Regions from separate parts of the Mesorhizobium sp. WSM3873 genome, predicted to be linked through region 4. Evidence: predicted binding sites of a transcription regulator. Region 4 holds the regulator's gene; each other region holds the start of a gene.

Region 1 (7,127 bases), on a different contig from region 4:
CCGAAGGTCACCGGCTGCGCGGCCTGCATATGAGTGAAGCCGGGCATGACCGTCGCGGCGTGCTCCTCGGCGCGCTCGAGAAAGGCGCCGATGAGGTCCTTCAGTGCCTGGGCGACGCGCTGGCATTCCTCCTTGACCCAGAGTCTCAGATCGACCGCCACCTGATCGTTACGCGAGCGGGCGGTATGCAGGCGGCCGGCAGCCGGCCCGATCAGATCGGCCAGACGCGCCTCGACATTCATGTGGATGTCTTCGAGCTTGGTCGAGAATTCAAATTTCCCAGCCTCGATCTCTTTCAGGATCGTGTTCAGGCCGTGAGCGATTTTCCCTTGATCGGCCGCCGAAATAATGCCCGTTTCAGCCAACATCTCGCTGTGGGCGATCGAGCCGCGGATGTCCTGCGCGTAGAGTTTGCGGTCGAAGGCGATCGATGCGTTGATCGCTTCCATGATCGCGGCCGGACCCGAGGCAAAACGTCCGCCCCACATCTGGTTGCTGGCCTTCTTGTCGCTCATCGCTATAACCCGTGCTCCGGAGCAGTTTTTAAGAAAATGGCAGACGGCAATAAATTCTTCCCGGCCCCGCGCCTCATCCTCGCCGCGCTTGTAGCGGGCGTGCTGGCCGGCGCGGTCGCGGTATATGTCAGCGAGAGCGGTTCTGGCAACAACACGCCGGATCAGGTTGCCGCGGCCGGCACCGGCAAGGACGACATCGCCTGCAAGGCGAAGGTCGAACGGGCCAAGCAGGTTGCGGCAAAGGCAGTCGGCCAGGTCGCGGCGCTGCAGCCGGCGGATCCGCCGCAATCGCTGAAGGGCCTCGCCTTCAACGGACCCGACGGCAAGCCGACGACGATCGCCGGTCATGCCGGCAAGACGGTGCTGCTCAATCTGTGGGCGACATGGTGCGCGCCCTGCCGCGCCGAAATGCCGGCGCTCGATGCGTTGCAGAAGGAAAAGGGCGGCAACGCTTTCGAGGTCGTCGCGGTCAATGTCGACACCGGCGACGACGCCAAGCCGAAAAAGTTCCTGAAGGAGATCGGCATCGAGACGCTCGGCTACTACCGGGATGCGACGATGGGCCTGTTCAACGAGGCCAAGACGCGCGGGCTGGCGCTTGGCCTGCCGGTGACGATGCTGATCGACGGCGAAGGCTGCCTGATCGCACATATGAACGGCCCGGCGGAATGGTCGAGCCCCGACGCCAAGCGATTGGTGGAGGCCGCGCTCAGTCCGTCAAGCTGAGCGCAGCGCGGCGGCCGGCTCGAGCATCAGGATGCTGCCGCCGCGGGCCTCGACAGCATCCATGGCCGCCGGCACGCCGGTCAGCTCGCTGAAGGTTTCGATCGGGCCTGGCCTGCCGAGATAGTATCCCTGGCCGATCTCGCAGTCTTCGGCATCGAGGAAGCGCAATTCGTCCAGCGTTTCGACGCCTTCGGCCAGAACAGGCAGGCCGAGGCCGCGCCCCAGACCCAGCACGGCGCGCACGATGGCCGCGACCTGGCCATTCCTGTCGACCGACTTGATGAAGGAGCCGTCGATCTTGATCTTGTCGAAAGGGAAGGCGCGGAGATTGGAAAGCGATGAATAGCCGGTTCCAAAATCGTCCATCGCGACGCGAATACCAAGCGCCTTGACCTGCCGCAGAGTCGCCAGCGCCCGCGGCATATCCTTGATCAGCGCCGTCTCGGTCACTTCAAGCTCCAGCCGTCCGGCCGGAAGTCCCGAACGCAGCAGAATCTCGTGCACTTTGCGGCTGAAATTCGGGTTGTGGAGCTGCACCGCCGAGACATTGACGGCGATGGTCAGCGGATTTTTCCAGCGCACGGCTTCCTCGCAGGCCGTCGCCAGCACCCATTCGCCGATCTGGGCGATGGCGCCGCTGTCTTCCGCGACCGGGATGAAGACCGACGGCGGGATGTTGCCGCGCTCCGGATGATGCCAGCGGATCAAGGCCTCGAAACCGATCATCTTGCCGCTGCTGATCTCTTTTTGCGGCTGATAGACCAGCCGGAACTCGCCGCGCGCAACCGCCTGGCGCAGATCGTGCTCCATGGCGCGCCTGTCGCGCGTCTCGGCGCCCATCGAAGCTTCGAAATAGCGATAAGTGTCCTTGCCCTCGGCCTTGGCGCGGTAGAGCGCGGTGTCGGCATGGCTGACCAGCGCCGCCTGCTCGTCGGCGTCCAGCGGGTAAAGAGCAATGCCGATGCTGGCCGACACCAGCTCGCCGCCGGGCGACAATTGGCTCTCCTGGCGCAGCCTGGAAAGCACCGCCTCGGCGATGCGGCCCGCGGCCTGCGGGTCGGGAAGGTTCGGCGCGATGATGGCGAACTCGTCGCCGCCGAGGCGGGCGAGCATCTGCCCATGGCGGAGCACGCCCGAAGCGCATTGCGCCACCCTCTGCAGCACGGCGTCGCCGGCCGCATGACCGAAGAGGTCGTTGACCTCCTTGAAGCGGTCGAGATCGAGAAGCATCAGCGCGAGCTGCCCGCCCTTGCCGCTTGCCGTGGCGATCTCGGCCTCGAGGCGGCTGGTGAAGCTGCGGCGATTGGCAAGCCCGGTCAGCGGATCGAAATGCGCCAGGTGAAGGATCTCCTGCTCGGCCTTCTTGCGCTCGCGCATGTCGCGGACGGCGACGACGTCGTGAGGCTTGCCGCAATAGTCGATGCTGCGGGCGATCAGCTCGACCGGGATGCGGGTGCCGTCCTGGCTGCGCAGCTCGGCTTCCTGCGCCTGGCCGCTGCCGCCGGCGATGGCTGAGGCGATGCGTGCGCCGAAGAGGTCGCCAAGCGTCATCACGTTCAGCGTGCCGGGCGCGATGCCGCTCAGCGCCGCGATGCTGTCGTTGGCGCTGACGATGCGGCTGCCGTCGCAGACGATCAGCCCCTCGACCGCCGCGTTGGCCAGGCCGTGCATGCGCTGCGCTTCCGCCTGGTGGCGTCGGAAGCGCAGGTCGATGCGGAGCGCCGCGGCCGAGAGCACTAGGATGACCAGGCTTGCCGCCGCGGCGGCAAAGGCTTGCGACATCGGCGCGATGGTGAATTTTGAGATCTCTATCGAGGAGTCCGGATAAATCGAGACCGCCGCCATGGCGATAAAATGCAGTGTGCAGATGGCCAGTGTGAGCAAGACGGCGGCAGCGATCGTCGTAAGCGTCGACGGGCGGCGCAGCACGACGAGCAGCGAAAGCGCGGCAAGCGTGACGCCCGCCGCCAGCGAAAGAGCGACGAGCAGCTCGTTCCAGACGATCCGGCCCTGGACCTCGAACGCCGCCATGCCGGTATAGTGCATCACGGCAATGCCGACGCCGAGCACGGCGCCGCCGACAAGGTAGTGATCAATGCCGCCGCGGATGGTGGCGATCCACATTCCGGCCGCTGTCAGAACTACGGAGGCAGCCAGCGAAAGGGCGGAAAGCTCCGCGTTATAGGCGTTGGGTATTCCCGGCGTGAAGGCGATCATGGCGACGAAGTGCGTCGCCCAGATGCCAAATCCGGTCGCCGTGGCTGCAATCAACAGCCATGCGTAGCGATTTCGACTGGTCGATTGCTCGACATGGCGAAGAAGATTGACCGCCGAGAAAGACGAAATTCCGCAGATGAGCGCCGCAAGCGCGACCAACCTCAGATCGTGCTCGTGCACGATGCAATTATAGACGGTCAACATTTGGCCCCACCTGATCTTCCCGCATCAATCAAGTTAAGATTGCTTAAGGCCCGACAGCTGAAGAATCGATTAGTGGACCTGCAACCGACGCGTGTGTCTCGGGTTGTAAGGGCGGATAAGGTTAGGCCGGCTGTCGCACACGATGGTTGGAGTCGCTCAAATCCTAAGCCGGCAAACAATCTGCCCGGCCGTGACTGATGCACGTTATTTTAGGATCAGTTGATGTTCATCGACGCATAACAAAACCGTTGTCCGATTGTCATGCGCAACACATACTGGTTTCTGCGGAAGCCCCCCTTTCGCCAATCACAACGGGAGATGAAAACATGAAGCTCTTCGGCTTCGCGGCAGGTGTTGCCGCTACCTTGACCCTGCTTTCCACCACGTCCGCTTTCGCTGTCACGCAGATCAGCTGGTGGCATGCGATGACGGGCGCCAATGCGGAAGTCGTCGACAAGATCTCGAAGGACTTCAACGCCAGCCAAAGCGACTACCAGATCGTTCCGGTCTTCAAGGGCACCTATCCCGAGACGCTGAATGCAGGCATCGCCGCATTCCGCGCCGGCCAGGCGCCAGACATCATCCAGGTTTTCGATGTCGGCACCGGCGTCATGATGGCGGCCGAGAGCGCGATCAAACCCGTGGCCGAAGTTTTGACGGGCGCGGGGATGACGTTCGATAAGAGCCAGTATCTGCCCGGCATAGTCGGCTACTATTCGAAGCCGGACGGCACGATGTTGTCTTTCCCTTACAATTCCTCCTCGCCGATCCTCTACTACAACAAGGACATCTTTCAGAAGGCCGGCCTCGACGTGAACAACCCGCCTAAGACCTGGAACGAGGTATGGGAAGCGGCGAAGAAGATCAAGGCGAGCGGCGCGGCCCCTTGCGGCTACACCTCGACCTGGCTGACCTGGATCCATCTGGAAAATTTTGCCGCCTGGAACAATGTTTCCTGGGCGACCCAGCAGAACGGACTGGCCGGCGGCGACGTCGAGCTCAAGATCAATGCGCCGATTTTCGTCAACCACTTTCAGGCGCTGGCTGACCTCGCCAAGGATGGCACTTTCAAATATGGCGGGCGCACCTCCGAGGCCAAGCAGATATTCCTCGCCGGGGAATGCGGCATCTTTACCGAGTCCTCGGGCGGGCTCGGCGATATCGTCAAGTCGGGCATGAACTACGGCATCGGCCAACTGCCGTATGACAGCGATGCCAAGGGCGCGCCGCAGAACACGACGCCCGGCGGCGCAAGCCTCTGGGTTTTCAGCGGCAAATCCGATGCGGAGTACAAGGGCGTCGCGGCCTTTTTCGCCTATCTCTCCAAGACCGAGGTGCAGGAATATCTGCACCAGAAGTCGGGCTACCTGCCGGTGACGCTGGCGGCCTATGAGGCGACCAAGAAGTCCGGCTTCTACGACAAGAACCCGGGCCGCGAGACACCGATCCTGCAGATGACCGGCAAGGCGCCGACCGAGAATTCGAAGGGTGTGCGCCTGCCCAATCTGCCGCAGGTGCGCGATATCCAGAACGAGGAGTTCGAGAAGATGCTGGCCGGCCAGGAAACGGCTCAGCAGGCGCTCGACAATGCCGTCTCGCGCGGCAACGCGGCGATCAAGGACGCTTTGGGCAACTAGACCTGGCCGAGATGAAACGTCGCCCGCGCGGATCCGCGCGGGCGATCCTTGCTTGACGAGGAAACCAAGCTGACCCCGCGCGTCGTTTTCCCCCACAAAGTTCTGCCTTACCTGCTTGTGGCGCCGCAACTCGCCATAACACTGGTTTTCTTCTACTGGCCGGCCGGGCAGGCGCTCTACCAGTCCATGCTCAGGCAGGATCCATTCGGGCTGAAGAGCAAGTTCGTCTGGTTTGCCAATTTCCGCAAAGTGCTTGCCGACCCGGCCTATCTCAACTCGATCAAGGTAACGGTGGTATTTTCGCTTGCCACCGCAATCGTGGCCATGGCCGTGGCGTTGCTGCTCGCCGTAATGGCGGAAAAAGTGGTGCGCGGGAAAGCGCTCTACCGCACGCTGATGATCTGGCCCTATGCGGTGGCGCCGGCGATCGCCGGCATGTTGTGGCTGTTCCTGTTCAACCCTTCGATCGGCTCGCTATCCTACGTGCTGAGAAGTCTCGGTATAGCCTGGGACCCGTTGCTCAACGGCAGTCACGCCATGATCCTTTTGGTTTCCGCCGCCGCTTGGAAGCAGATCAGCTACAATTTCCTGTTCTTCGTCGCCGGGCTGCAGGCGGTGCCGAAGACGCTGATCGAGGCGGCGGCGATCGACGGCGCCCGCGAGACCAAGCGTTTCTGGACCATCATCTTCCCGCTGCTCGCGCCGACGACCTTCTTCCTGCTGGTCGTCAACACTGTCTATGCCCTGTTCGACACGTTCGGCATCGTCCATGCCGTCACCGGCGGCGGACCGGGCAAGACCACCGAGACGCTGGTCTACAAGGTCTACAATGACGGCTTCGTCAACCTGATCCTCGGCGACTCGGCGGCGCAGTCGGTGATCCTGATGGTCATCGTCATAGCGCTCACCGCCATCCAGTTCCGCTATGTGGAACGCAAAGTCCACTACGGCTGAGGCAAGCGATGATCGGCCAGTCCCCGTTGCGTGTCCTGATCGCCCATGCCGCTCTCATTCTCGGCATTTTGATCGTTGCATTTCCCATCTACTACACATTCGTGGCCTCGACACAGACGCTGCAGACGATCCTCAAGCCGCCCCTGCCGCTGCTGCCCGGTGACCAGCTCTGGAACAATTACAGCGAGGCGTTGTTCGGCGGTGTCGGGCGCATCGGCGGCGTCAGCGTCGGCAGGCTGCTTCTCAACACGACGGTCATGGCGCTCGGCGTCGCGGTCGGAAAGATCTTCATCTCGATCCTGTCGGCTTATGCCATCGTGTTCTTTCGTTTCCCGCTGCGCATGACCTTCTTCTGGCTGATCTTCATCACTCTGATGCTGCCCGTCGAGGTCCGCATCCTGCCGACCTACAAGGTGATGGTCGATCTCGGCATGATCGACACCTATGCCGGTCTGATCATTCCGCTGATCGCCTCGGCCACGGCCACGCTATTGTTCAGACAGTTCTTCATGACCATCCCGGGCGAGCTCGTCGAGGCGGCGCGCGTCGATGGCGCCGGGCCGTGGCGCTTCTTCTTCGACATCCTCCTGCCGCTGTCGCGCACCAACATCGCGGCGCTGTTCGTCATCCTCTTCATCTATGGCTGGACGCAATATCTGTGGCCGCTGCTGGTCACCAACAGCAACGACATGAACACCATCGTCATCGCGCTGAAAAAGATGGTTTCCTTCGCCGATGCCGATACCCAGTGGCACCTTGTGATGGTCACCGCGATGCTGGCCATCGTGCCGCCGATCCTTGTCGTGGTGCTGATGCAGCGCTGGTTCGTGCGCGGCCTGGTCGAATCCGAGAAGTGAGGGGCGATGGCGACGGT
Region 2 (7,127 bases), on a different contig from region 4:
TCAAGATGCAGCCTTTCGTGGTGACGCTTTGCGGCCTGCTGATCTACCGCGGCGTCGCCCGTTTCTACACCGCCGACGGCACGGCGGGCTTCGCTTTCGGCCAGAATTTCCCGGATCTCGAATTCCTGACCGCCGGCCGCTCCGGCGGGTTGCCGAATTCCTTCATCGCGCTGATCGTGATCGCCATCGTCATGTGGGTGGTGCTGCACCGCTCGGTGTTCGGGCGCTATCTCTATGCCATCGGCAAGAATGAGGAAGCGGCGAAGTATTCGGGCATTCGCACCGGGCGCGTGGTGATCGCGGCATACGTGATCTGCGGTGTGCTGACGGCGCTGTCGGCGATCTACTTCGCCATGTACACGCGCTCGATCTCGCCGGCGAGTCACGGCCAGTTCTATGAGCTCTACGCCATCGCCGCGGCGGTGCTTGGCGGCTTCTCGCTGCGCGGCGGCGAGGGCTCGCTGGTAGGCGTCATCCTCGGCACCGTGCTGCTGCAGGAACTGCAAAACCTCGTCAATCTGCTCGGCATCCCGTCCTCCCTGAACTTCGCGGTGATGGGCGGCGTCATCCTGATCGGCGTGCTGGTCGACCAGCAGTGGGGCGTGTTCCGCGCCCGGCGCCGGATGATGGAGGCGTCGCGCCGGAATGTCGCCGGCGCGCCGGCGGAGTAGCTTCCCTCGTCCGATCTCGGCAGGCAGCGGCGCAAATTTCAACTTCGCGTGCTGCACACATTTTTTGGACGTTGGCGCCGACATCAACAAGTCTCGGCCCAACCTCCCACTCGCAAGCCGGCATCACCTGAATCAATACACCTCAGATCATGTCCGAAAGGTCCGAGAACGCCATCGCCTTGCGCAGCACGTCGGCGAAGCGCTCGCCGGCGATCTCTCTGGCGCCGCTGTTGTCGATGGAGGTGACGTCCGGTCCGGAAAGCGTCACGCTGGTGCTGCGCGCCAGACGCGCCAGCACTTCGCCGCGCGATTCGCGGCCGCGCGCCGCCAGCCGCTCGGCGAGGATCTCCGGCGCCGCGGTGATCTCGACCACCGCCAGGTTGGCATAGCGCTCACGCAGCGCCGGGATGACGGCACGGGAGACGTTGGCCACCGCGACATGACCATTGGCGATCGCCCAATCGACATCGGCCGGCAGGCCATAGCGCAGGCCATGCGCGTCCCAGCAGATGGCGAAGGCGCCGTCCGCTTCCGCCTCGGCGAAGGCGGCGTCGGCCAGCGTATCGTGGTCCTCGCTGGCGGAGTCGCTCGGACGGGTGATGACGCGGCGGACGAACTCCAGCCGCGTCTCGCCGGCAAAATGCGCCCTGGCGTAGCCGATCACCGTGTCCTTGCCGGCGCCGCTCGGCCCGACCACCGCGACGAAGACGCCGTTGCGGATCGGAAGGGTCTCGGTGAGCTCTCGTTCGATCAGCGCAGAAACCATCATGCGACGCGCCTGCCCTGACGCCAGACGTTGCGCACGACCGGCACATGCTGGTCGACGCGCACGCGCACGAGGTCGGCGCGCCGGCCGGGCTCGATGACACCGCGATCGCTAAGGCCGACCGCTTCCGCCGGGTTCTTCGAGACCATGGCGACCGCCTGCGGCAGCGAAATGCCTTCCACGACATCGCCGAGGAAGAAGGCGGACTGAATCAGGCTGAAGGGGATATAGTCGGACGACAGGATGTCGAGCAAACCGTCGCCGGCAAGCGAGCGCGCCGACACATTGCCCGAATGCGAGGAGCCGCGCATGACGTTGGGCGCGCCCATCAGCACTCCGAGGCCTGCCGCCTTCGAGGCCCTCGCCGCCTCCTCGGTGGTCGGGAATTCGGCAACGCGCACGCCCTGCTCCACCGCCTCGTCGACATGGCCGGCCGTCGCATCGTCGTGGCTGGCAAGCACGATGCCGCGCTCGCGGCAGGCGGCGGAAATGAAGACGCGGTTCGGCCCGGAATTCTTGGCCGATTCCGCCATACGCTTCTCGCAGAATTTCTGGAAGTCGCGGTCGGTGAGCTTCAGCTTGCGCTGGTAATAATAGGCGTAGGTCTCGAGATCGACGAACTGGCGCTGGCCCGGCGCATGGTCCATCAGCGAGGCGAGCTTCACCCTGTCGTCGGTCTCGAAATTGGCGAAGGCCTCGAGGCAGTCCGGCGCCGAGACCTCGCAGCGCAGATGGATGAAGTGGTCGGCCCTGAGCCGATCCTGGCGCACACTGTCCTCGATCGCGTCGGCGAGCTTGCGCACGTCGTCGGACTTCAAGTCGGCATCCTCGTCCATGCCGACACGCAGGGCGTCGAGCACCGTGGTGATGCCGGCGGTCGCCACCTGCGCATCGTGGGCGAGCACGGCGGCGATCGGGTTCCAGCGCACTTTCGGACGCGGCGCGTAATGGCCTTCGAGATGATCGGTGTGCAGTTCGACGAGGCCCGGGATGATGTAGTCGCCGCCCATGTCCTCGCCGGTGCGGGCCGCACCCGGCTCGATCGCGGCAATCAGTCCATCGCGCAGCAGCAGCGAGCCCGCGACGATCTCGTCGGGCAGCACGATGCGGGCATTGTTCAAAACGGTCTCGGCGGTCATTTCAGCAGTCCTATCTCAGGCGGGCGGACAATCAGGCGGTTTTTCTGGCCGGGCGGCGTCCAAGCACGTGGTGCGAGAGCACCATGAAGGGCGCGCCCGGTTCCGTTTCGACGAACAGCGTCAGCGCATCCACCGGCACCGGACGCTGCAGCACATCCGCGAACAGGCTGTCGATTGCAGCGCGAAGGCGCGGACTTTCCTGTGGCCCGACCCGTCCGGAGAGCGTCATGTGGAAGCGGAACGTCTCGAAGACGTAGGGATAACCCCACTGGCAGAGGTTGCGAAACTCATCCGGCTTCAGCGAGTCTGGGCTGCGGCGCTCGATCTCGGCCTCGGTCAGCGGCGCGCGGAAACGGTCGAAGGCGCGCACGACCTCGCCGGCGAAACTGTTGAGCGGCTCGAATGGACTTCCCGGCACCAGGGCAAAAAAGCCGTCGATCTGGCCGACGACCAGACGCGGGATGACGACTGGTGGCGTGGCCTCGGCGAAATCGTCGAGCGCCGCCCGCAGCGAGGCTTCCGTTTCGCTCGGCGCCAGCCGGAACGGCGCCTTCAGCGTCGCGTGGAAGCCGTAGCGCCGTGCCGAGGCGGTGTGGAAGGCAACTTCCGCCGCCGACAGGGCACCCACACCCTCGACCGGCCGCGTCGGCGCGCCGAACGGGTCGCGCCCCAGCCAGTTGGCGGCGATCCGCGCCAGCGGCTCATCCTGCCTCGGGGTAAAGTAAATGGCATAGCGCATCGAAAATCCTCGTCAGACCCGCTGCCATAGGTGATTTCCATGACGGATTGACGAAGCTTTCATGGGTGTTCGAAGGCAACCCGGGCTCCGGCGGTCCTTAGCCGACGATTTTCCCGAACTGGACCAACAGGTTGAGGGCTATGAAAAATCTCACGCCTTCATCAGCCACTCATGCTCGGCGGCGTTGTGGAATTTCCACGTCCGCTTCGGGCCGGCCATGACGTTGAGATAATAGAGATCATAGCCGTGGCAGGCCGCACACGGGTGGTAGCCCTTCGGCACCAGCACGACATCGCCGTCCTCGATCGCCATCGCCTCGTCCAGATCGCGCACGCCATTTCTGTCGGCGTCGGTGTAGACGCGCTGGAAGGCGAAACCCTGCGGCGGGTCGAGGCGGTGGTAGTAGGTCTCCTCGAGATAGGACTCGGCCGGCAGATTGTCCTGGTCGTGTTTGTGCGGCGGATAGCTGGAGGTATGGCCGCCGGGCGTGATGACCTCGACCACCAGCAGCGAGTCGGCCGGCTTGCCCTCGGGCAGGATGTTGGTGACGTAACGGGTATTGGTGCCCTTGCCGCGCACTTCCTGACCGAGATCGTCGGGCGCAATGACGCGGGCGGGCAGGCCGCCGCCAAGACCGGGCGCCGAGCAGACCGCAAGCTCCAGTTCGGTGTCGGCGGTCACCGACCAGTCGGAGCCTTGCGGCACATAGACCGACCAGGGTTTGCCCTTGAAGGGCGACATGCGCTCGCCGAGCAGGCCGAGATCCTTGCCGCCGGCCGCAGCCTGGCCCTTGCCGGTGACGAACACCAGGCAGACCTCGCGCTCGCCCGTCTTGCCGGCGGCCGTCTCGCCCGGCCGCAAGCGGTGGAGATCGAAACCCACGTAAGTCCAGCCCGCGCTTTGCGGGGTGACGTGGGCGACGTGGCCGTGGCCCTTGTCGGCCTTGACGAGCAGTTTCGACATTTTGTCTCCTGGATCATTCCTTCGGCTCGGCCGGAGGCTTGGGCTCCTCGGCCGGCTTGTAGAGGTAGAAGAACTGCCACACCGCGTAACCGGCGAAGCCGAGCGCGATTACACCCCAGAACGGCGTGCCGGAGGCGAATTCGATCACCGACCAGATTAGGCAGACGGCAACGACGGCAATGCGCCGCCACAGCGGTCGGAAGAAGGGGTGCTCATAGTCTTTCATCGCGCCAATCCGGGACTTGTCCAAACGCATCAGATAGACCGAGCGGCCGGACGAATCCACCGTTTACGCCGGGAAGCCCTGCGTCTCCACCGTATAACCGGCGGCCGTCATCACCCGCATCAGCTCCTTGTGGCCGACCTCAGCCATCCTCAGCGGCGGGTTCTTTTTCGGATCCTGCTCGGCCTCGACCACGAACCAGCCTTCATAGCCGTAGTCGGCGAAGCGCTGGACGATCGCGCCGAAATCGAGCGAGCCGTCGCCGGGCACGGTGAAGGCGCCGAGCGCGACGGCATCGAGGAAGGACTGCTTCGTGCGGTCGAGCCCGTCGATCACGTTCATGCGCACGTCCTTCACATGGACGTGGTTGATGCGCTTGTGGTGGTTGTCGATGGCGCGCAACACATCGCCGCCGGCGAAGGCGAGATGGCCGGCATCGAGCAGCAGCGGGATGCCCTCGCCGGAATGATGCATGAAGGAATCGAGTTCCGGCTCGGTCTCGACCACGGCCGCCATGTGATGATGGTAGGAAAGCGGCATACCCTGGTCGGCGCACCATTCGCCGAATTCGGTGACGCGGCGGCCATAGGCCTTCATCTCGTCGCCGGAAAGCCGTGGCTTGGTGGCAAGAGGCTTGGAGCGGTCGCCCTGGATGGAGCGGCCGACCTCGCCATAGACGATGCAAGGCGCGTTGACCGCCTTGAACAAGTCGATCATCGGCTGGATGCGATCCTTGTTCTTCGACATGTCCTCATCGACCAGCGTGCCGGAGAACCAGCCGCCGCAGAGCGTGACGTCGGCCTCTTTCAGGATCGGCAGCATCACCTTCGGATCGTTGGGGAAGCGGCGGCCCATCTCCATGCCGGTGAAGCCGGCCGAGCGCGACTGGCGCAAACACTCCTCCAGCGACACATCATCGCTCAATTCCACGAGATCGTCGTTCCACCACGCGATGGGAGACATGCCCAGTTTGGCTTTCAAGTCGTCACTCCAGGTTTGGATCGTTCAACTTTCGCTCATCGGCGCTGCCCTCATCCGCCTGCCGGCACCTTCTCCCTGGAAATGACGGGGAGAAGGGACAGGCTTCAGCGCTGGCGGCCCCCTGCTCCCCGTTCTTCACGGGGAGAGGGCAAGGGTGAGGGGCAGTGCCAGCTTCAATCACCTAAGCTCCGCATGAGCTTTTTCTCGTCATACGCCTTGCGCGCGGCGTTCACTTGCGGCCGCGACGAGACTTCCGGCACGGCAACATCCCACCAGTGGCCGCCGGCCTCGGTCGACACCAGCGGATCGGTGTCGATGACCAGCACGGTGGTCTTGTCGTTGCCCTTCGCCTTGGCAAGCGCCGTTTCGAGTTCAGCAATCGAGGCCACTTTCTCGGCGACGGCACCTAGGCTTGCCGCATGGGCGGCGAAGTCGACGTCGGGCATCACCTCATGGCGAGCGTCCTTCAAGAGATTGTTGAAGTTGGCGCCGCCGGTCGCCATCTGCAGCCGGTTGATGCAGCCATAGCCGCGATTGTCGAGCAATACGATGGTGAGCTTCAGGCCGAGCATCACCGACGTCGCGATCTCGGAATTGAGCATCAGATAGGAGCCGTCGCCGACCATGACGACGACTTCCTGGTCGGGTTTCGCCATCTTGACGCCGAGCCCGCCGGCGATCTCGTAGCCCATGGTCGAGAAGCCGTATTCGGCGTGATAGGAACCGGGCGCGCCCGCTTGCCAGAGCTTGTGCAATTCGCCCGGCAGCCCGCCGGCGGCATGCAAAAGCGTGACGCCCGAGCCCTTCGCGCGCTGCACGGCGCCGATCACCTGCGCGTCGGAGGGATAGGCGGCGTTGGTCGAGGCCGTCACCTTGGCGGCGGCAGCCTGCCATTCCGTCTTGCCCTTCAGCGCATTGTCGGTCCAGGCGGTCGGCGCCTTCCAGCCCTTCAGCACGGCGGACAGCTCGGCGAGCCCTTCGGTGGCGTCGGCAACCAGCGGCAGCGCCCAGTGCTTGCCGGCATCGAAGACCTGGGTATTGAGCCCGATGATGGTGCGGCCGGCATTCTTGAACAGCGCCCAGGAGCCGGTGGTGAAGTCCTGCAGCCTGGTGCCGACGGCAAGAACCACATCGGCCTCTTCCGCCAGCCGGTTGGCCGCTGATGTGCCGGTGACGCCGACGGCCGCCATGTTGAGCGGATGATCGTCGGGCAGCGAGGATTTGCCGCCTTGGGTCTCGCAAACCGGAATGCCGGCGCCCTGCACCAGCTTGGCCAGCTCTCCGGAAGCCTGCGAATAGAGGACGCCGCCGCCGGCGATCACCAGCGGCTTCTTGGCGTTCTTCAGGGCCGCCACGGCGACGGCCAGTTCGTTGCGATCCGGGCGCAGCCGGCGCGGCGTCCAGACGCGCTCGGCAAACAGGCTTTCCGGATAATCATAGGCCTCCGCCTGCACGTCCTGGCAGAGCGAAAGCGTGACCGGGCCGCATTCGGCCGGATCGGTCAAGACCTGCATGGCGCGGTTCAGTGCCGGGATGATCTGCTCCGGCCGCGTGATGCGGTCGAAATAGCGCGAGACGGGGCGGAAGCAGTCGTTGACGCTCGCCGTGCCGTCGGAGAAATCTTCGGCCTGCTGCAGCACCGGGT
Region 3 (7,127 bases), on a different contig from region 4:
GTCAAAGGCTTGGTGCTGCTCGGTGCCGTCATCTTCGACGTCTACAACAAGAACAAGGCGTAGAGGCCGGAGGCAAGGACTAAGGAGGCATACGGGTTCTAGATCGCGAAGCTGCCGGCAACCCGTCGGCGCGAAGAAGTCTTGGAAGGACCAGGCTCGCGAGTGCAATCCGGACAAAGAGTTTCAACCGTGGCGCGGATCGGTTCCGGGCCGCGCCGGTCAGGGCTTGCCAATCGGCAGCCGGGCCAAGGCAAAAGAGAGAGGGTTCATCATGCTGATTTCCCAGATCCTCGATGACGCCGAGACGATCCGCGTCGTTGCCCGCAGCGGCGGCAAGACCCGGATCATCAACGGCGCGCGCAGCGTCTATTCGCTGGCGATGGAGGCAGCCCGCACCGGGACCGGGCTCGAGGCGCTGATCGAGCGCAAGGGCTATGGCGAGACGGTCGACCTCGACGCCGTCTACAAGAAGGGACGCCTGGTATCGCCAATCAACCATCCCGACCCCGCGCATCTTCACCTTACCGGCACCGGGCTTACACATCTCGGCTCCGCCGCGACACGCGATTCCATGCACAAGAAGCTCAGCGACGGCGAGGAGCAACTCACCGATTCCATGAAGATGTTCCGCATGGGGCTGGAGGGCGGCAAGCCGGCAAAGGGCGAGATCGGCGTGCAGCCGGAATGGTTCTACAAGGGCAACGGCACGATGGCGGTGGCGCCCGGTGCCGCGCTGATGTCGCCGGCCTTCGCGCAAGACGCCGGCGAGGAGCCGGAGATCGCCGGCATCTATGTCATCGGCGACGACGGCGCGCCGTTCCGCGTCGGCTTCACGCTGTCCAACGAGTTTTCCGACCATGTGACCGAGCGCGTGAACTACCTGTTCCTCGCCCATTCCAAGCTGCGCAACGCCTCGTTCGGACCGGAAATCCTGATCGGCGAGCTGCCCGCCGACATCAGGGGCTCTTCACGAATCTGGCGCGACGGCAAAGTGCTTTGGGAAAAGCCGTTCCTGTCCGGCGAGGCGAACATGTCGCACACCATCGCCAATCTCGAGCATCACCACTTCAAATATTCGGCCTTCCGCCAGCCTGGCGACGTGCATGTGCACATGTTCGGCACCGCCACGCTCTCCTTCGCCGACGGCGTAAGGACCGAGGAAGGCGACACGTTCGAGATCGAGGCCAAGGATTTCGGCCTGCCGCTGCGCAACCCGCTCGAGATCGAGAAGCCGGTGAAGGTGGCGGTGAAGGCGCTGTGAGGTTAGAGCGTGATCTCCCCCACGAGGGGGGAGATTGGCAGCTTCAACCTCAATAAATATCGAAATCGAAATACTTCGACTGGATCTTCTCGTAGGTGCCGTCGGCAACGATGGCGTCGATTGCCGCGTTGAGGCGGTCGCGCAGAGCGGTGTCCTCCAGGCGCACGGCGATGCCGGCCTCGGTCTCGGTGCCCTTGACGTCGCCGACCAGCTTGCAGCAGCCGTCGCTCGCCTTCTTCATCCAGTCGACCAGCACGAACTTGTCCGAGATGACGGCGTCGAGACGGCCGTTGAGCAGATCGGTCACCGCCTCTTCCTGGGTCGGGTAGAGCTTCGCCTCGGCGCCGGCCTTGGCGTAGACGTCCTGGGCGTAGTTGGCCTGGGTGGTCGAGGCCTGGGCACCGACCGTCTTGCCGGCAAGCGAGGCCGGCTCGGTCGAGGCGATGTCGGCGTCCTTCAGGGCGACCAGCGCAAGCGGCGTCGTGTAGTATTTATGGGTGAAGGCGACCTGCTTCTTGCGTTCCTCGGTGATGCTCATCGAGGCGATGATGGCGTCGAATTTCTTGGCCTGCAGGGCCGGAATGATGCCATCCCAATCCTGGGTGACGATCTCGCATTCGACCTTCATCTGCGCGCAGAGCGCATTGGCGATGTCGATGTCGAAGCCTTCGACCTTGCCGTCCGGCGTGATGGTGTTGAAGGGCGGATAGGCGCCCTCGGTGCCGATCTTGATCTTTTCGGCCGCGTCTACCGAACCGACGCCGAGCGCCAGCATGGCGGCGGCCGCAGCCGACAGGATCCATCTGGATATCTGCATTTTCATCCCCTTGGCTTCAGTTGCTACATGGTCGGACGCAGCCAAGCACGGCGCGCCAGGCCGGGCAAGCACAGCCTGGTTGGGCGATCAGCGCGCGGCGCGGAAATGCTTGGAGAGCTTCAGCCCCTGCGCCTGATAGTTGGAGCCCAACTCGCTGCCATAAAGCGCCTGCGGCCGCTTCAGCATATGCTCGTAGACGAGGCGACCGACGATCTGGCCGTGGTCGAGGATGAACGGCACCTCGTGGCTGCGCACTTCAAGCACCGCGCGACTGCCGCTGCCGCCGGCGGCGGAATGGCCGAAGCCCGGGTCGAAAAAGCCGGCATAGTGGACACGGAACTCGCCGACCAGCGGATCGAAAGGCGTCATCTCGGCGGCATAGAGCGGCGGCACGTGCACGGCTTCGCGAGAGACCAGGATGTAGAACTCGTCCGGGTCGAGCACGAGCTCGCCGGCCCCGCTCTTGTAGAGCGGTTCCCAGAAGTCGACCACATCCTGAGCGGCGCGCTTGTCGACGTCGACGAGGCCGGTGTGGTGCTTGCCGCGATAGCCGACCAGGCCGTCCTTGTCGCCGTCGAGATCGATAGAGAGCGCAATGCCGCCGCCGGAGATGTTGGGCGGCTCGGTCGCAACCAGCATCTCGGCGTGATGGAGGTCACGCAACTCATTCTCCGACAGCACCGCGTTGCCGGTGCGGAAGCGGATCTGCGACAGGCGCGAGCCGGCGCGCACGACGATCGGGAAGGTGCGCGGGCTGACCTCAAGATAGAGCGGGCCATGATAGCCGGCGGCGATCTTATCGAACTCATGGCCGCGGTCGGTCATGACACGCGTGAAAATGTCGAGTCGTCCGGTCGAGCTCTTCGGGTTGGCCGAAGCCGAGACTTCCGCCGGCAGCGCCAGGCCTTCCTGCAGCGGCACGATGTAGACGCAGCCCGTCTCCAGCACCGCGCCCTCGGCGAGATTGATCTCATGCAGCTTCAGCCGGTCCAGCTTGTCGGCCACCAGATGATCGGGACCGGGCAGAAAGGAGGCGCGCACGCGAAAGGCCTTGTCGCCCAGTCTGAGATCGAGGCTGGCCGGCTGGATCTGGTTGGTGTCGAGCGCGCGCGGCGACTTCAGCGCGCCCGACTGGAAGAGCGCCGCGATGTCCTGATCGGGAAGAATGCCTGTCTGCCGCAATGTCTGGCTCCGGGCGAAGTCATTGTCGTCGCAGTTTCCTGTCGCAAAACCGCGGGACACTTTTGCGGAAGCTGCCTGGTACAAACCTCTTAATCAAGCCGGCAATTGACGCAAGCGCGGTGCGGGTCTAAAGGGTCGTTATCCCGTGGTGATTTGGCCGGTCGGCTTGCAGCCACGTTAAACAAGTCGCTAAAGGACCGTCGGGCCGCAAGGCCGTATGGACCGGTTGCGACGTCGCGGCCGGTTTTTTTGTGTTTGGAAGCAGGGCGATGACCAAGACGCGTAACTGGAAACCTCAGACGGCACTCGTGCATGGCGGGACGCTGCGTTCCGGCTTCGGCGAGACCGCCGAAGCGATGTATCTCACCCAGGGCTATGTCTACGAGACGGCCCAGGCAGCGGAAGCCCGCTTCAAGGGGGAGGAACCCGGCTTCATCTATTCGCGCTACGCCAACCCGACCGTCGATATGTTCGAGAAGCGCATGTGCGCGCTGGAAGGCGCCGAAGACGCACGCGCCACCGCTTCCGGCATGGCCGCCGTGTCCGCCGCTCTGCTCTGCAGCGTCAAGGCCGGCGATCACATCGTTGCGGCGCGAGCGCTGTTCGGCTCCTGCCGCTGGGTGGTCGAGACGCTGGCGCCGCGCTATGGCATCGAGGCGACGCTGATCGACGGCACCGACATTGCCAATTGGGAAAAAGCGGTCAGGCCGAATACCAAGCTGTTCTTCCTGGAAAGCCCGACCAACCCGACGCTGGAAGTGGTCGATATCGCCGCTGTCGCCGCTTTAGCCAATTCGATCGGCGCGCGCGTGATCGTCGACAACGTCTTTGCCACGCCGCTGCAGCAGAAGCCGCTGCAGCTCGGCGCCCATATCGTGGTCTACTCGGCGACCAAGCATATCGACGGCCAAGGCCGCTGCCTCGGCGGTGTCATCCTGTCGGACAAAAAGTGGATCGACGAGAACCTGCACGACTATTTCCGGCACACCGGCCCGAGCCTGTCGCCATTCAACGCATGGACGCTGCTGAAAGGCCTCGAAACGCTGCCGCTGCGCGTGCGCCAGCAGACCGAAAGCGCCGGCAAGATCGCGGACTTCCTGGCCGGCCGGCCGGAGATCGCCCGCGTCATCTATCCGGGCCGGGCCGACCATCCCCAGGCGGATATCGTCAGGAAGCAGATGTCGGGCGGCTCGACGCTGATCTGCCTTGACGTCAAGGGCGGCAAGCAGGCGGCCTTCGCCTTGCAGAACGCGCTCGACATCGTGCTGATCTCGAACAACCTCGGCGACGCAAAGAGCCTGATCACGCATCCGGCGACGACGACGCACAAAAACCTCAGCGACGGGGCGCGCGCCGAGCTCGGCATCGGACCAGGCACGCTCAGGCTCTCCGTCGGGCTGGAGGATACCGACGACCTGCTCGCCGACATCGAACAGGCGCTCAAGGCGGCGAAGGAATGAACCGCCACGGCGGCAAAGAGCGCGCTTGAGCCGCAGCCGGCTCAAGCAATCTCTTCGAGTTCAGTCATCCCGCTGTTGCGGATGGTCATTGCGTTGCCACGCCATTCGACGGCTCCGCCAAGCCAGCCGCGCGCCCAGATGGCGGGAAGCATCGCGTCGCGCACGATCATCGCGGTGACGCTGCGCGGCGACAGATACCAGTCCTTTGACCAGGCGAGCATGCATTCGGGCACATAGGCGATCGCCAGCACGCAGAGCGCGGTCGTGGGCAGGCTGACACCGGCGCTTGCCGCCGCAATCAGCGCCATAAGCAGCGGCGCCACCACACCGGTCAGGATTTCGGGCGCGAAGAACAATGGGAAGGTGACGCGGCGCAGCCGCGCCCAGCGCGCCTGGCGCGACCAGATTTCGGCGAGCGTGCGCTGGCCGAGCGGTTGCTCGAAGGGCGCGGCTACGAGATTGACCCGAAGGCCAAGGCTGTTGACCAGCTTGGTCGCCGCCGCGTCCTCGGCGATCTCGGCGGCCAAAGCCTGGATGCCGCCATTTGCATCCAGCATCGGCTTGTTCCACAGCATGCTCTTGCCCTGGGCGAAGCCAAGGCCGAGCGCTTCGCCGGCATATTGCCAGCGCGCCTGCAGCGTGTTGAGGAAGGCGCATTCGACCTCGGCCCAGAAACCGTCCGGCCGCGAGCCGATCGGCGTCGAGCAGACGAGGCCGGTGTCCGGCCGCCAGGCCGCCATCAGATGCTGGACATAGTCCTTGGGCATCAGGACGTTGGAGTCGGCCAGGATCACCCAGTCGTGCCGCGCCGCCCGCCAGCCCTTGATGCAGTTGTTTAGCTTGGGATTGGCGCTGATCCTGTCATCGCCGACGAGGAGCCGCGCCGGAACATTCGGAAATCTCGCGATGGCGGCGTTGATCAGCTTGACCACGGGATCTTCGCCGTGCGCGACGCAGAAGATCAGTTCGTAGCGCGGCCAATCGAGCGAGAAGGCGCGGTCGAGCGTCTCCTGCGTGAACGGCTCCACACCGCGCGACGGCACGACGATCGAGACAGGCGGCTGTTTGCTGGAAGGCGGAGGAATGATCCGCCTGGGCTTCAGCCGCGACGATGCGAGCAGGATGCTGGCAAGGTTGCAAAAAAGAAGGGCCGAGGAGGCAAAGACGGCTGCGAGGGTCAGTTCCATCGAGATCTGGTCACTCCGGAAAGGCCGCCCGCGGCCGTTTCATCACTCGACAGAGCGCCCGAGTCGCCCGCACGGTTTGTGCACACCAACATTGTCATGTGTCACTTAAATGACATTGTTTGTCGGCACGTGCGGTGGAAAAGCCGGCAGGCTGGCGACGCTGCGGAGGTAGAACCGCGACGCGCGACAAAATGTTCCCTGCGCGGCACCGGAGTGGCTCATGTATCGCGCCGTGACGCGCAACATCGAAGTGCAGGTCAGGCCGTTCTATCTGGAGGACCGTTCCGATCCGTCCGAAAACCGCTATGTCTGGGGCTACCAGGTGACGATCGACAACCGGTCGGACGAGTTCGTGCAGCTTCTGTCGCGCTACTGGCACATCACCGACGGGCGTGGCCGAGTCGAAGAGGTGCGCGGCGAGGGCGTGGTCGGCGACCAGCCGGAGCTCAACCCCGGCGACAGCTACCAGTATACGTCGGGATGCCCGCTCTCGACGCCATCCGGCATCATGGTCGGCCACTACACGATGCGCAACGGCCGCGGCGAAACGTTCGACGTCGCCATTCCGGCTTTCTCGCTCGATATGCCGGGGACGAAGAGGACGGTGAACTAAAGAACTCGAGTTCCCCGCCTCCGCAAAGCGGGGGCGAGGAACCGGAGCTTTCTCACTCCGCCGCAAACTCCGCCGGATCGAAGTCGTACTGCGTCGAGCAGAACTCGCAGGCGACATGGATGCCGCCGTCCTCGGTCGAGTCCTTGATCTCCTCGGCCGAGAAGCCTTCGAGAATGCCGCGGATTTTGTCGCGCGAGCAGGAGCACTGGTCGGCAACCGGCACACCGCGGAAGACGCGCACGCCGTGCTCGTGGAACAGCCGGTAGAGCAGCCGCTCGGCGCCCACCGTCGGATCGATGAGCTCGGTCGGCTCGATGGTGCCGAGCAGCGCCAAGAGTTCCCGCCAGGAATTGTCGGCCGGTTCGTGCGTCACGTCTCGTGGATCGCCATCCCCGCCCGAAATGTCGGGCACGCGCATGCGTTCGGGCGCCTGCGGCAGGAACTGCGCCAGGATGCCGCCGGCGCGCCATTGCTCGCGGGCCCCGCCCGGGCCCGGGGTCACCAGCTTCGCAACCGACATCCTCAGATCGGTCGGGATCTGCTCCGACTGGCGGAAATAGGTGCGCGCGGCTTCTTCCAGCGATGTGCCGTCGAGTTGGACGATGCC
Region 4 (7,127 bases):
ACGGCGCCGCTGCTCTTCACAGCGCTCAACAACCAGTTCTGGTCGAGCAATCTCAACGCGCCGATGGCCAGCCTGCCGGTGACCATCTTCCAGTTTGCGCTGAGCCCTTATGAGGAATGGCAGCAACTGGCCTGGACGGGCGCACTGATAATCACCCTGACGGTTCTCGGGCTGAGCATCTTCGCCCGCAGCCTTACCGGACGCAGAGAGGACAGATGAAACCGATGTTGTCCACCGACCTGAACGTAGCCGAGACGACCGCCGAGAAGGCCAAGATCGAAGTCAAGAACCTCAACTTCTACTATGGCCAGTCGAAGGCGCTGAAGGACATCAACCTGTCGCTGCCCGAGCGGAGCGTCACCGCCTTCATCGGACCTTCGGGCTGCGGAAAGTCGACGCTGCTGCGCGTGCTCAACCGCATCTACGAGCTCTACCCGAAGCAGAGCGCCGAAGGCCAGGTGCTGCTCGACGGCAAGAACATCCTCGACCGCTCGCAGGACCTCAACCTGCTCAGGACCAAGATCGGCATGGTGTTCCAGAAGCCGACGCCGTTCCCGATGTCGATCTACGAGAACATCGCCTTCGGCGTCAGGCTGTATGAGAAGATCAGCAAGGCCGAGATGGACAATCGCGTCGAACAGGCGCTGAAGCGCGCCGCGCTGTGGAACGAGGTCAAGGACAAGCTCAACGCCAGTGGCCAGAGCCTTTCGGGCGGCCAGCAGCAGCGGCTCTGCATCGCCCGCACGGTGGCGGTGAAGCCGGAGGTCATCCTGCTCGACGAGCCGGCATCGGCGCTCGATCCGCTCTCGACCGCCAAGATCGAGGAGCTGATCGACGAGCTGCAGGCCGACTACACGATCGTGATCGTCACCCACAACATGCAGCAGGCGGCGCGCGTGTCGCGGCAGACGGCGTTCATGTATCTCGGCGAGCTGATCGAATTCGACCGGACCGAGAAGATTTTCACCTCGCCCCGCGAGAAGCGCACGCAGGACTACATCACCGGCCGCTTCGGCTGAGTTCATACGAGGACATAACCATGGCCCATACGGTCGCTTCCTTCGACGAGGATCTGAGGCAGATCAGCCAGCTCATCCGCGACATGGGCGATCTTGCCGGCTCGATGGTCGGCGCGTCGACCAAGGCTCTGCTGAATTCCGACAACGCGCTGGCGCAGCGCGTGGTCTCCGACGATGCCATCATGGACGCGCGCCAACGCGAGCTCGACGATCGCGCCATCACGCTGATCGCCAAGCGCCAGCCGATGGCCGACGACCTGCGCAGCGTCGTTGGCGCCATCCGGATGGCCGGCGATCTCGAGCGCATCGGCGACCTTGCCAAGAACATCGCCAAGCGCGTCGGCTCGGTCGGCGTCAGCGCCGCGCCGCGCGATCTGTCGCACTCCATCGACTCGATGGCGCAGCTGGTGCTGATCCAGGTCCAGGGCGTGATCGAGGAATACGCGGCCGGCGACGCCACGGCGCTCGCCAAGCTCCGCAACGACGACGAGCGCATCGACGTCAAATACACCTCCGTCTTCCGTGAGCTCCTCACCTACATGATGGAGGATCCGCGCAACATCACGGCTTGCACGCATCTGTTGTTCTGCGCCAAGAATCTGGAGCGCATCGGCGACCACGTCACCAACATCGCCGAGAACGCCTACTATGTGCTGACCGGCACGCAATTGCCCGCGAATCGTCCTAAGCAGGACGAGACGGCGATGTCGGCGCCGGCGGCCTGACAGCGAAGGTGCCTGCTAAATGATCGCGCCACGCATCATGGTGGTGGAGGACGAGGAGCCGCTGGGGGTGCTGCTCCGCTACAACCTCGAATCCGAGGGCTATCAGGTCGAGGTGGTGACGCGCGGCGACGAGGCCGAGATCCGCCTGCAGGAGAATGTGCCCGACCTTCTGGTGCTCGACTGGATGGTGCCGGCGGTGTCCGGCATCGAGCTTTGCCGGCGCCTCAGGATGCGGCCCGAGACCGAACGCCTGCCGATCATCATGCTGACGGCGCGCGGCGAGGAAAGCGACAGGGTGCGCGGCCTCTCGACCGGCGCCGACGACTATCTGGTCAAGCCGTTCTCGACGCCGGAATTCATGGCCAGGGTCAAGGCGCTGCTGCGCCGCGCCAAGCCGGAGGTGCTGTCCAGCGTGCTCAAGGTCGGCGACATCGTCCTCGACCGCGAATCGCACCGCGTCTACCGCAAGAAGAGCGAGATCCGGCTCGGCCCGACCGAGTTCAGGCTGCTTGAATTCATGATGCGGCATCCCGGCCGGGTGTTCTCGCGCAGCCAGCTGCTCGACAATGTCTGGGGCGAGACGATCTATATCGACGAGCGCACCGTGGACGTGCATGTCGGCCGCCTGCGCAAGGCGGTCAACAACGGCCGCATGCCGGACGTCATACGTACCATCCGTGGGGCGGGCTACGCGATCAGGGAAGACTAGAGCCAGGGCACCGAAGGTCTGACGGGTTCTATCTGCGCTGGCGGGTTATCGAGACACTGGTGCTTCGCCGTCCACGGGCGGAGCACGAAGCGTCGCGACGCGGCGCAGACCCGACGATCCACGCGACTTCCTCGCGCCGCGGCGGTGCAGAAATTCTGCTCCGCCGGTAATGGCATGGATTCCAGGATCTGTGCGACGGAGCTTCGCTCCTGCTCCGCCCGAATGACGAAGCTGCGGGGCCTTCGCTAATCTCCGGCGTCTGCAGGACGCACAGAAGCCAACGATCGCTATCGAAGCTGCTCAGGCCACGTTCTTGCCCATTCTCGCCTGCACGCCCGAGGCGAAAATCTCCTGGTCGACGAAGGTCAGCGCGCGCATGGCGCAGCCCTCGCGGATCAGCGGCAATTCGTTCGGCTCGGTATCGAAGGAGATCGAGTTTGAATGCTGGCCTCCGGCGGTCTGGCCGATCGCCTCGCGCAGCGCCGGCTCGATCAGGTCGAAGGCGGCGGCGCTGACGCCGACCATGGCGACCGGCGCCGGGTCGATCAGCGCGAACAGGCTGCCAAGGCCGAAGCCCAGCGCCTCCCCGGCCCGGCGATAGGCCTCGCGCTCCGGGCCATCCGTCTCGCGCGCCTTGGCGGCGAGCGCCCGCATGTCGGCGTCGCCGACATCGACCGGCTCGGCGTCCTCGCTCATCTTCATGGCGCTGCGCCAGATGGCGTAGTTGCCGGCATAGGCCTCGACGCAGCCGCGGCGTCCGCAACGGCAAAGCGCGCCGCCCGGACGATGGATCATGTGGCCGAACTCGCCGCCGGAAGAATGCGTGCCGGTGAACAGCTCGCCCTTCAGCACCAGGCCCATGCCGATGCCGTGCGAGAGCAGGATGGCGATGAAATTGTCGCGATAGCGGTCGGGATCGCGCCACTGCAGCGCCACCGCCATCATGTTACAGTCGTTTTCCATGGTGGCCGGAATGCCGAATTCCTTTTCCAGGATGTCGGCGAAGGGAATGTCGGTCAGCGGCGTGATCGGCGACCACAGCATGGCGCGGGCATGGGAATCGGTGATGCCCTGGATGCCCATGGCGATGCGGGCGACGCTGCCGACGTCGAGGTCCGGATCGTCCAGCCGGCGCCGCACGATCGCCAAGCATTCGCCGATCAGCTCGTTGCGCGGCATGGTGAGGGTATCGAGGCGGCGCTGCTCCTCGGCGATGACCTGGCCCGCATAATCAATAACGGCGACCGAGAGGAAATTGAGCGACAGCACCACCGTCACCACCGCCGCCGCCTCAGGCCTGAGCGCGAGGCCCACCTGTGGCCGGCCGCGCTTCAGAGACGCGGTCTCGCTCGGCTTGCTCTCGGCCAAGATGCCTTCCTGGATCAGGTCGGAAGAGATCGCCGAAATGGTCGAATGGCTGAGCCCGGTGGTCGCGGCGATTTCCGTGCGCGACGGTTGGCCGGCCCGGCGCACGGCCGAGAGCACCATGGCGCGGTTGCGCCGGCGCAGATCGTCGTGGCGGATTCCGACCGACATTTTTTCTCCTCCCAGTCAGCGCGGCCTCTCGATCATGCACAGGACCCGGCGACGCGCCAGATCGGTTCAGTCCCGGACGCCGGCACCCGAACCGTCCCGGTTTTTGCAAGTTTCGGTGGACGCGGGCTGCGCCTCCACCGAACTGTTGCGCGATAGTGGCAGAAGCGGTCGGCACTGTCATTATTTATTGCGGGTCTCGAAAAAAGTACGCGACACCTCAAAAACCGTCAGAATTGCAGTTGACAGTACCTTAGCCTTGGATCAGTATTTTTTCGAGGCTCGAAAAAAAGTTTCTACATGGCCTTCGGGGCCAATCTGGATCGCGCCGCGAGGGGCGCAGGGAGGATATCATGAAGAGATTCGCAACCGCCATGCTGGCGGGCATCGCCATGTCGTTGACGCTGGCGTCGGTCGCCGAGGCGAAGGACAAGGTGATCGGCGTCTCGTGGTCCAATTTCCAGGAAGAGCGCTGGAAGACCGACGAAGCGGCGATGAAGAAGGCGATCGAGGCCGCCGGCGACAAGTACATATCCGCCGACGCACAGTCCAATCCAGGCAAGCAGCTGACCGACGTCGAAAGCCTGATCTCGCAGGGCGCCAATGCGTTGATCATCCTGGCGCAAGACGCCTCCGCGATCGGGCCGGCGGTGCAGAAGGCACTCGACGAAGGCATTCCGGTCGTCGGCTACGACCGCCTGATCGAGAATAAGGACGTGTTTTATCTGACCTTCGACAACAAGGAAGTCGGCCGCATGCAGGCCCGCGAGGTGTTCAAGGCCAAGCCCGAGGGCAATTACGTCTTTATCAAGGGCTCGGGCGCCGACCCGAATGCCGATTTCCTGTTCTCCGGCTCGATGGAAGTGCTGAAGGAAGCCATCGACAGCGGCAAGATCAAGAATGTCGGCGAGGCCTATACCGACGGCTGGCTGCCCGCCAACGCGCAGAAGAACATGGAGCAGTTCCTGACCGCCAACGACAACAAGGTCGACGCGGTGGTGGCGGCCAATGACGGCACTGCCGGCGGCGTCGTCGCGGCGCTGACGGCGCAAGGGCTGGCCGGCACCGTTCCGGTCTCGGGCCAGGACGGCGACCATGCCGCGCTGAACCGCATCGCGCTCGGCACCCAGACGGTGTCGGTGTGGAAGGACGCGCGCGAGCTCGGCAAGCACGCCGCCGAGATCGCCTCGCAGCTCGCCGACGGCAAGAAGATGACCGACATCGCGGGCGCCAAGGACTTCACGACGCCTGGCGGCAACACCGTCAAGTCGCTGTTCCTGACCCCGGTCGCAATCACCAAGGATAATCTCAACCTCGTCATCGACGCGGGTTGGATAAAGAAGGATGAAGTCTGCGCGGGTGTTGCCGCCGGCAGCATCGCGGTCTGCAACTAAGCTGGCCGTCAGGTTCAAACGCAGCGCCGCGGCCGTTGGGCCGCGGCGTTTCTCCAAAGGCTTTCGGGCGTACTGAAGCCGGAGACCATTGGGGCAGTTCACTGTCCGGCAGGATCGCCGAACTGCTCCAGCCGTTTGTTTGTGCGTAATTCCAGGCGGCTACGCACTTTTTCCTGGAATTGCTCTAGCATCGTGGTCCGGCATCCGCGCCAGACGGCAAGCCGGTGGGAGGAGATCATGACCGATACGACCTCTGATACGCCGGCCAACCCGGCGGCGGATCGCGCGCGGCCTTCCGAACTGAGCACCGTCGGGCGCTTCCTCAAGGCGACTGAGCTCGACACACGCATGCTCGGCATGGTCGGCGCGCTGCTGATCATCTGGATCGGCCTGCATGTCATCTCGAGCCTGCGGCTCGGCGTCAATCCACTCGATTTCGACAGTCGAACGTTCCTGACGCCGCGCAACCTGTGGAACCTGTCGGTGCAGACCTCGGCCGTGGCCATCATGGCTTCCGGCATGGTGCTGGTCATCGTCATGCGCAACATCGATCTCTCCGTCGGATCCGCCGAGGGTTTGATCGGCATGGTCATGGGCTTTGCCCAAGTGCATTTCCTGGTGCGAATGGTTGGGCTCGAGCTTGGCACTCCCTGGATCTGGGTGCTGGCACTGTTGATCGGCCTGGCGCTCGGCCTGCTGATCGGCGCCTTCCAGGGCTTCGTCATCGCCTATCTCGAAGTGCCGGCCTTCATCGTGACGCTTGGCGGGCTGCTGGTCTGGCGCGGTGCCGCCTGGTGGGTCACCAGCGGCCAGACGGTGGCGCCGCTCGACGCCACCTTCCAGCTGATGGGCGGCGGACCGGCCGGCTCGATCGGCGCCAGATGGAGCTGGATCGTCGGCGCCGTCGCCTGTGTTGCCGTGGTGTTTGCGCTGTTCAACGGCAGGGTGCAGCGCAAGCGCTTCCGTTTCCCGCTGCGTCCGATCTGGGCCGAGACGCTGCTCGGCGCGGTCACCTGCGCGGTCATCATGGGCGCGGTGTGGCTGGCCAATTCCTATCCCTGGCCGGTCGGCATCGTGAACCGCTACGCCGCCGCCAACAACATCGCCGTCCCCGAAGGCGGCCTGTTCATCGCCCACGGCATCGCCATTCCGGTGCTGATGGCGATCGCCGTCGGTCTCGTCATGACCTTCATCACCAAGCGCACCCGCTTCGGCCGCTATGTCTTTGCCATCGGCGGCAATCCGGAAGCGGCCAACCTTGCCGGCATCAACACGCGCTGGATCACCATGAAGGTGTTCATGATCATGGGTGTGCTGGCGACGATCGCCGCGGCGATCTCGTCGGCGCGGCAGAATTCGTCGACCAATGCGCTCGGCACGCTGGACGAGCTCCTGGTCATCGCCGCGGCGGTCATCGGCGGCACCTCGCTCGCCGGCGGCTCGGGAACCGTGCTCGGCGCCATGCTCGGGGCGCTGCTGATGCAGTCGCTGCAGTCCGGCATGGTGCTCCTCGGCGTCGATTCGCCGCTGCAAAGCATCGTCGTCGGCGCCGTGCTGGTCATCGCGGTCTGGCTCGACACAATCTACCGCAAGCGGGTGTGAAGGAGGCTGCATCATGGCAGACAAGAACGCTCCCGCCGGCGCCCCGCTGGTCGACATGCGCAACATCTCGATCGCCTTCGGCGGCATTCGCGCCGTCGACGACGCCTCCATCGATCTCTTCCCCGGCGAAGTGGTGGCGCTGCTC

Evidence for each region. The regulator PhoB, encoded in region 4, activates phosphate uptake and scavenging genes when phosphate is short. The targets are predictions, from matches to a motif close to TGTCATNNANCTGTCAT.
Region 1: the regulator PhoB is predicted to act here: its motif matches at 3,909-3,925, upstream of ugpB (sn-glycerol-3-phosphate ABC transporter substrate-binding protein UgpB).
Region 2: the regulator PhoB is predicted to act here: its motif matches at 3,355-3,371, upstream of A9K71_RS26190 (DUF1045 domain-containing protein).
Region 3: the regulator PhoB is predicted to act here: its motif matches at 6,006-6,022, upstream of A9K71_RS14855 (ceramide glucosyltransferase).

Annotation. Positions count from the first base shown of each region.
Region 1 is NZ_LYTM01000003.1:127,057-134,183, reverse strand. Features, by position in the region: gene argH (argininosuccinate lyase) at 1-515, opposite strand, end outside; gene A9K71_RS03270 (TlpA disulfide reductase family protein) at 552-1,241, shown strand; gene A9K71_RS03265 (EAL domain-containing protein) at 1,233-3,662, opposite strand; gene ugpB (sn-glycerol-3-phosphate ABC transporter substrate-binding protein UgpB) at 3,989-5,299, shown strand; gene ugpA (sn-glycerol-3-phosphate ABC transporter permease UgpA) at 5,369-6,253, shown strand; gene ugpE (sn-glycerol-3-phosphate ABC transporter permease UgpE) at 6,262-7,110, shown strand; gene A9K71_RS03245 (sn-glycerol-3-phosphate import ATP-binding protein UgpC) at 7,117-7,127, shown strand, end outside.
Region 2 is NZ_LYTM01000055.1:41,691-48,817, forward strand. Features, by position in the region: gene A9K71_RS26175 (ABC transporter permease) at 1-671, shown strand, start outside; gene phnN (phosphonate metabolism protein/1,5-bisphosphokinase (PRPP-forming) PhnN) at 814-1,440, opposite strand; gene A9K71_RS26185 (alpha-D-ribose 1-methylphosphonate 5-triphosphate diphosphatase) at 1,437-2,576, opposite strand; gene A9K71_RS26190 (DUF1045 domain-containing protein) at 2,608-3,315, opposite strand; gene iolB (5-deoxy-glucuronate isomerase) at 3,466-4,278, opposite strand; gene A9K71_RS26200 (hypothetical protein) at 4,292-4,504, opposite strand; gene iolE (myo-inosose-2 dehydratase) at 4,568-5,482, opposite strand; gene iolD (3D-(3,5/4)-trihydroxycyclohexane-1,2-dione acylhydrolase (decyclizing)) at 5,656-7,127, opposite strand, start outside.
Region 3 is NZ_LYTM01000019.1:32,603-39,729, reverse strand. Features, by position in the region: gene mmsB (multiple monosaccharide ABC transporter permease) at 1-63, shown strand, start outside; gene araD1 (AraD1 family protein) at 272-1,261, shown strand; gene A9K71_RS14870 (ABC transporter substrate-binding protein) at 1,311-2,078, opposite strand; gene A9K71_RS14865 (2'-deoxycytidine 5'-triphosphate deaminase) at 2,166-3,260, opposite strand; SAM riboswitch at 3,396-3,473, shown strand; gene A9K71_RS14860 (O-succinylhomoserine sulfhydrylase) at 3,530-4,720, shown strand; gene A9K71_RS14855 (ceramide glucosyltransferase) at 4,762-5,907, opposite strand; gene apaG (Co2+/Mg2+ efflux protein ApaG) at 6,128-6,520, shown strand; gene A9K71_RS14845 (Hsp33 family molecular chaperone) at 6,573-7,127, opposite strand, start outside.
Region 4 is NZ_LYTM01000045.1:288,258-295,384, forward strand. Features, by position in the region: gene pstA (phosphate ABC transporter permease PstA) at 1-219, shown strand, start outside; gene pstB (phosphate ABC transporter ATP-binding protein PstB) at 216-1,019, shown strand; gene phoU (phosphate signaling complex protein PhoU) at 1,040-1,744, shown strand; gene phoB (phosphate regulon transcriptional regulator PhoB) at 1,764-2,453, shown strand; gene A9K71_RS24385 (ROK family transcriptional regulator) at 2,754-3,989, opposite strand; gene xylF (D-xylose ABC transporter substrate-binding protein) at 4,340-5,380, shown strand; gene A9K71_RS24395 (sugar ABC transporter permease) at 5,618-6,982, shown strand; gene A9K71_RS24400 (ATP-binding cassette domain-containing protein) at 6,996-7,127, shown strand, end outside.